DNA from 2 places in the Dokdonia sp. 4H-3-7-5 genome. Region 2 is predicted to be linked to the other one. Evidence: riboswitches for the same ligand, from Rfam matches in the RefSeq annotation. Region 2 holds a riboswitch; the other holds the start of a gene.
The links. Region 2 has a riboswitch for thiamine pyrophosphate ahead of KRODI_RS06720 (TonB-dependent receptor). Riboswitches for the same ligand answer to the same signal wherever they lie in the genome.
Positions count from the first base shown of each region.

Region 1: another riboswitch for thiamine pyrophosphate. It lies ahead of thiS (sulfur carrier protein ThiS); the one in region 2 lies ahead of KRODI_RS06720 (TonB-dependent receptor).

Region 1 covers NC_015496.1:2,985,986-2,989,417, reverse strand. The annotation lists gene KRODI_RS13320 (sensor histidine kinase) at 54-1,526, shown strand; TPP riboswitch at 1,676-1,770, shown strand; gene thiS (sulfur carrier protein ThiS) at 1,864-2,067, shown strand; gene thiC (phosphomethylpyrimidine synthase ThiC) at 2,123-3,432, shown strand, end outside.
Region 2 covers NC_015496.1:1,511,364-1,514,795, reverse strand. The annotation lists gene KRODI_RS06730 (leucine--tRNA ligase) at 1-412, opposite strand, end outside; gene KRODI_RS06725 (ketopantoate reductase family protein) at 595-1,518, opposite strand; TPP riboswitch at 1,629-1,721, shown strand; gene KRODI_RS06720 (TonB-dependent receptor) at 1,881-3,432, shown strand, end outside.

The sequences.
Region 1 (3,432 bases), 1.5 Mb from region 2:
AGTATTCTTAATTATTGTACTTGTATTATATTCTTAACTAACCACCGCCCCATATGAATAGTTTTGATATTAATTTTTTAATAGTTTCCTCATTTACCGCCATCTTTGGTGTTTTCGGAGTTTATCACTTTGTTTCTTATTTAATTTTAAGGCACAAAATTCTGTGTCACTATTGTATCATTCTTTTTGGACTCACACTACATTGGAGTTGGTCACTTTTTCCAGAAGGATTTCTTCCTGAGGTTATTCAAAAAAATGGATCGCTTATCTCTGCAATGACTACCACCTTTGGATTTTTATTGTTTACAACCAATTATTTAAATATTCATCGCGGCAATCATCCTAAAATATCGCGTAGTTATACTTTTTTAAAATATAGCACAGTTTTAATCCCAATTCTTTTTGTTCTTAATATTCTAACTATCCATATTCCTTGGTTACATAGTTCGCTCGTAATGTCTGCAGCGATTACTGCTTTGCTATCTGTACTTTTGAATATTTTTTCTGGGATTCGTTTATTTAATGAAGAGCGTTTTAATAAATACTATTTGTATGCATATTCCCCGATGCTGCTCTCCTCAGTCATCTATATAAGTGCATGGTTTTTAAAGGAAAACTATGATGTTGATAGGGAGTTTATCGTATTCATTACATCATTACTTATTACACTCCAACTTATTTTATTTTCTATTCTCGTTAGTTATAAGTTTAAGTTTATAGAAAAGTCTAACATGAGGACGCAGGTAGAAACTAATAAAATGCTTGCTCTAGAAGTAGACAAGCAGACGAAAGATCTACAAATTGCAAAGCAAGATGTAGAGAGTAAAAATCGCGAACTTGAATCTGTCAATTCTCTTAAAAACAAGCTGTTTTCTTTGCTTACACATGACGTTAGAGGACCGCTGCATAATATTTCTTTACTGGTCAATCTACTTGAAAACCAAATAGAGGACAATGAATTAAAAGAAATCTCACAAAGTCTTAAAAATGAGTTGGATGAGAGAATTGCCATGGTAAGCGCCTTATTAGACTGGTCATATAATCAGCTAGAAGGAATTAAACTCAATAAAAAGCACTGCGATATTGAAGAAATATTTAATACTATGGCAAAGCAATTTCAACGCCCAGCAAAAGAAAAGGACATAAAGCTATTATTTGAAATTGAAACCCCTACCCTATTTATTGATGAAAATATGTTTAAAGTGGTATTACGTAATTTGATTTCAAACGCCATAAAATTCAGTACAAAGAATCAAAATGTCATATTATCAAGTATGAAAGGGCTTGAGGGTATTGAAATAGGCGTACAAGATTTTGGTGTGGGAATGAAAACTAATTGGCACAAAAATCTTGTTAAAGATTGCATACCAAAGACCACATTAGGTACTAAGGGAGAACAAGGAACTGGCTTTGGGCTACTCATTTCAAAAGACTTTGTTGAAATGAATGGAGGCGAACTTTTCTGTACGAGTACACCCAATGAAGGCACTCAATTTGTAATGCGTTTTGCGGTGAATAATAGCTGATTTACGCTGTGTCTATAAGAGTTTATCAAGTAACTTATTAATAAGCAGATTGTTTCCTATATCCTTATAAAAACCTACCAACCAAAACATAACATTATATTTTTTTACATTTTCTCTCGTCTAGTTGAGAATAATTACTACTTTTAAAGTCTAAACTTTAGGAGTAGCTATTAAATTAGTTTGAGAAAAATCCTTAGAACCTGATTTGGTTAATACCAACGTAGGGAAAAGTTAGAGGTATTGCAGTGCTTGCATATTCCCTCTATTTTTAATTCTATCCTTCTCATTTCTTTATCGTTTATATAACCGAAGCAAATGCTTCATAATTGTATTAAACATGATAAACATAAAGGTCAATCAAACCTCGTATCAATTTCCAGCACAGGTCACACTAGATCAGATTCTTACCCAACTCGATATTTCGGTTAGTGGGATTGCTGTGGCTATTAATGAGCGCATTATTACCAGATCACATTGGGTTTCTACCATTCCTGATGATGGAGATGCTGTGCTTATTATTAAAGCCACACAAGGTGGATAATAGCTACTTCTAGGCACTTCAAGAGTAGAAAAACATCATTAATTAATCCAGAAAGATGAAAAATAGAGACACTGCGCCTAAGCAAGGCGGCATTACCCGAAATCCATTTCCTAATTCAAAAAAAATCTACGTAAACGGTAAGATTCACCCACAGATTAAAGTGGCTATGCGCGAGATTGCGCTTAGTGATACCGTGGATTCCATGACCAAAAAGAAAACACCTAACGAGCCAGTAACGGTGTATGATACTTCTGGACCATATACAGATCCAAACAAGGAAATCGATATCCATAGCGGTATAGAGCGCATACGTGAGTCGTGGATTTTGGAGCGCAATAATGTAGAACAATTAGACAGCTACTCCTCTACCTATTGCAATGAGCGTCTTAATGATAAGAGTCTAGATCACATGCGTTTTAAGCTTTTAAAGAAACCTTTGCGTGCAAAAAAAGGTGAAAATGTTACGCAGCTCCATTATGCAAAACAAGGAATTATCACTCCAGAAATGGAGTATATCGCTATTCGCGAAAATCAGCGTATCGATGAGATGACGGAGATTAGAAAGCAACATAAAGGAGAACATTTTGGTGCGTCTATTCCTGATAAGATCACGCCAGAATTTGTACGCTCAGAAGTTGCAAGAGGTCGTGCCGTAATTCCATCAAACATTAACCACCCAGAAGCAGAGCCTATGATTTTAGGACGTAATTTCTTGGTAAAGATCAATGCAAATATTGGAAACTCTGCAGTTACCTCGTCCATTGAGGAAGAAGTAGAAAAAGCAGTATGGGCATGCCGCTGGGGAGCAGATAATATCATGGATTTATCTACTGGAGAAAACATACATGAAACACGCGAGTGGATCATACGTAACTCCCCTGTTCCCGTGGGAACAGTTCCTATTTACCAAGCGTTAGAAAAAGTAAATGGCGTTGCCGAAGATCTAACGTGGGAGATTTTTAAGGACACCTTAATTGAGCAAGCAGAGCAAGGCGTAGATTATTTTACCATACACGCTGGTGTGTTATTACGTTATGTGCCTATGACCGCAAATCGTGTGACGGGTATCGTCTCTCGTGGCGGATCTATCATGGCAAAGTGGTGTCTTGCACATCATAAAGAAAGCTTTTTGTATACACATTTTGAAGATATCTGTGAGATTTTAAAACAATACGATGTCGCCTTTTCATTAGGTGACGGTTTGCGTCCAGGATCTGTAGCAGACGCAAATGATGAGGCACAATTTGCTGAGCTAGAAACACTAGGCGAACTTACAAAAATCGCTCGTAAGCATGATGTGCAGTGTTTTATAGAAGGTCCTGGTCACGTGCCTATGCACATGATTAAGGAAAATATGGAGAAGCA
Region 2 (3,432 bases):
AGGTGCGCACCTCACGACTCCAATCAAAAGAAAAACCAATTTTATCCAGCTGTTTTCTATAACCAGCAATCACATTTCCTTGGTTATCTACACCACCCTCAATATTCACCTTTGTAGTTACCGCAGGATGCTGCCCCGTCTGGATTGCATATTGCTCTGCAGGCAATCCAAAAGAATCATATCCCTGTGGATGCAATACATTAAACCCCTTTAAACGCTTGTAACGCGAGTACACATCACTTGCAATATACCCAAGCGGGTGACCCACGTGAAGCCCTGCTCCAGAAGGATAAGGAAACATATCAAGCACATAATATTTAGGTTTATCACTGTTATTTGACGCGTGAAAAGTGCCTTTATCTGCCCAGTATTGTTGCCATCTGGCTTCTATCTCGTTAAAGTGGTATTTCATGGTATATGTATTATTTATACGCTTTCGCGAAAGCGTGCTCTTCCTCATTTAAGGGGGCAAATTTACAATTAATTATGGGGAATTAGATAGTAGCCAATGACATGCTTTGGTTATCATTATAACACTCACTTTTGTATACTCACTGTAATGTGATTTCTCGTCGCTGCTCGCTGTCGAAATGACTATTGTCTTGCCTGTTGTTCTTGCGGCAATAACAACTCATAAATCATCTCGTTTACGGGTGTAGGCACACCTAGTTTTTTACCTTCCTTCACGATATAACCATTGAAGTTTTCTAATTCGCTAGGTTTTCCCGCCATAATATCGCGCTGTGTTGAGGCTGTAGTCTCATGGGCTTGCTTGCTAATGGCTTCAAACATATTTTTAATTGTTTTCTCTGGGAGTATAATTCCTTTTGCTTTTGCCACCTCAAATACTTCTTGCGCGGTTTTGCGCATCAATTCATTTATATATGGCTGCTCTCTCATCACTCCTATAGGAACTCTTGTTAGTCCGCCTATGGCGCTTATGGTTGTTATAAAAAGGAACTTTTGCCAGATGGCTACTTGAATATTATCTGGAACAGCCGCATTAATTCCTGCATCTGTAAATACAGACAGTATTTTTTCTAGGCGTTCCGTCTTACTATTATCCTGTTCTCCAAAGAGTATTGCAGGCGCAATATCTGGATTAGAAATCACTCCTGGCGCTTCAATAAAACTTATCATACGGCAAAGTCCTGCCAGTACTTGTGACTTAGGCACCATCGAATTGAGGACCTCTACATTACTTGCTCCATTTTGTAAAGGCAGATACAAAGTATTTTCATCACAATATTGCAATATACCTTTTACAGCGCTGTCTATTTGATATGACTTCACTCCAAAGATGACTAGGTCTGGCGTTTCAATCTTGCTAAGATTATCTGTTGCCAGATACGGACTAGCTTTAAAGTCTCCTGTTATGCTTTTTACCTCAATACCGTTTTCTTGTATGGCCGTAAGGTGTTCTCCTCTAGCAATCATGGTCACTTTATTTCCAGCAAGTGCGAGTTTACCACCAAAGAATCCTCCCACGCCACCGGCTCCGTAAATCAAAATATGCATCGTTTTATAATTTTATAAGAACTAGAAAATGCTAGTCAGTTTAAAAGTACAGTAAGCGGATTTATTTTTTCTTTATAATATCTTAATTAAAAACTCTAGTATATCTTTGCAAAATCTCAAAGGGGTGCTTTTATACGAAGCTGAGATTATACCCATTGAACCTAGAACAGGTAATGCTGTTTAGGAATGAGGAACATGTCTTTCCAGATAACGCTATACAAATTAGCTTTTCTAGTGTCACCATATTTCTCTTGAGAAGCACCACGGTGCACCCTCTTCAATATGTGCTTATCGCACAGGTATGTAAATGCTAACTCATTTAGAATATTTGCCCTTTGTATTCGTAACTAAACCATATACGGATGAAAAAGATCCTATTGAGTATGATTGCGCTTGCAGGAATTACAGCTAGCGCACAAGAGAAAACAGTGGTAGACACTACAAAAGTAGAGTCACTTGATGAAGTTTTAGTTCGTTCTGTACGAGTAAAAGCCGACTCACCTATTACGCATTCCAACCTTACAAAAAAACAAATTGCAGAGCGCAACTTAGGTCAAGACATTGCCACGCAGCTTAACTTTTTACCAAGTGTAGTAACAACCTCAGATGCAGGTGCGGGAATAGGTTACACAGGTTTTAGAGTGCGCGGTACGGGTAATCAAGGTATCAATGTTACTATAAATGGAATCCCATATAATGATGCAGAGAGTGCAACTACGTTCTTTGTAAATCTTCAAGACTTCAGCTCTTCTGTCGAGAGTTTACAATTGCAACGTGGTGTAGGATCTTCTACTAATGGACCTGGAGCTTTTGGAGCAAGTCTTAATATTCTTACAGATGCAATTTCTAATGAGGCATATGGCGAGATTTCTAACTCTTTTGGGTCTTTTGGGACGCGACGTCACAATGTGAAATTTAGCACAGGCTTGCTTAACGATCACATAGAGATATCTGGTCGTTTATCACAGATCAAATCTGACGGTTACATCGACCGTGCGTCATCTGATCTTAAATCTTACTTTTTGCAAGCAGCATACAAGGATGATAATACGCTTATCAAGCTTATCAACTTTGCAGGATCAGAGGTTACATACCAATCTTGGTTTGGGATAGATGCAGAGACACTAGCCGAAGATAGAACCTTTAACCCTGCGGGACAGTTTACAGATGAGAATGGTGAAACACGCTTTCACGAGAATCAAGTAGATGATTACAAGCAGGATCATTACCAACTACACTGGAACCAGCGTTATGACAATAACTGGAGCACACAGCTCAGTTTAAACTACACCTATGGTAGAGGCTTTTTTGAAGAATATAAAGAGGATGAAGATCTTGCTTTTTACAGTATTTCCCCTGTAGTTATAGGGAGTGAAACCATAGAAACATCAGATATTATAAGACGTCGCTGGCTAGACAATGACTTCTATGTGGCAAGTGCGACGGCAAATTACAAGGACAATAAGATTGACTTTGTAGGTGGTGCTTATGGTAGTATATATGATGGAGACCATTTTGGCGAAGTGATTTGGGCGCGTTTTGCTAGTGATAGTGAGACTGGTGATAACTATTACTTCGGGACTGGGAAGAAAAAAGAATTTTCTGCTTTCGCGAAAGCGAACTATCGCTTCAATTCAAAATGGAGTGGATATTTAGACTTACAGCAGCGCTTTATCTCATACACTACAGACGGAATCAACTCTGACGTTGCCGAATTTATTGTAGACGAAGACTATAGTTTCTTTAACCCAAAAGCAGGTCTTTCTTATAAAATAGACAGCGAAAATCAATTATATGCATCTTTTGCAAGAGCAAATCGCGAACCTAACCGTACAGATTTTGAAAACGGAGCACCGCGTCCAGAGCGTCTTAACGACTGGGAATTAGGATGGAGATACAACACGAGCCGCGTGT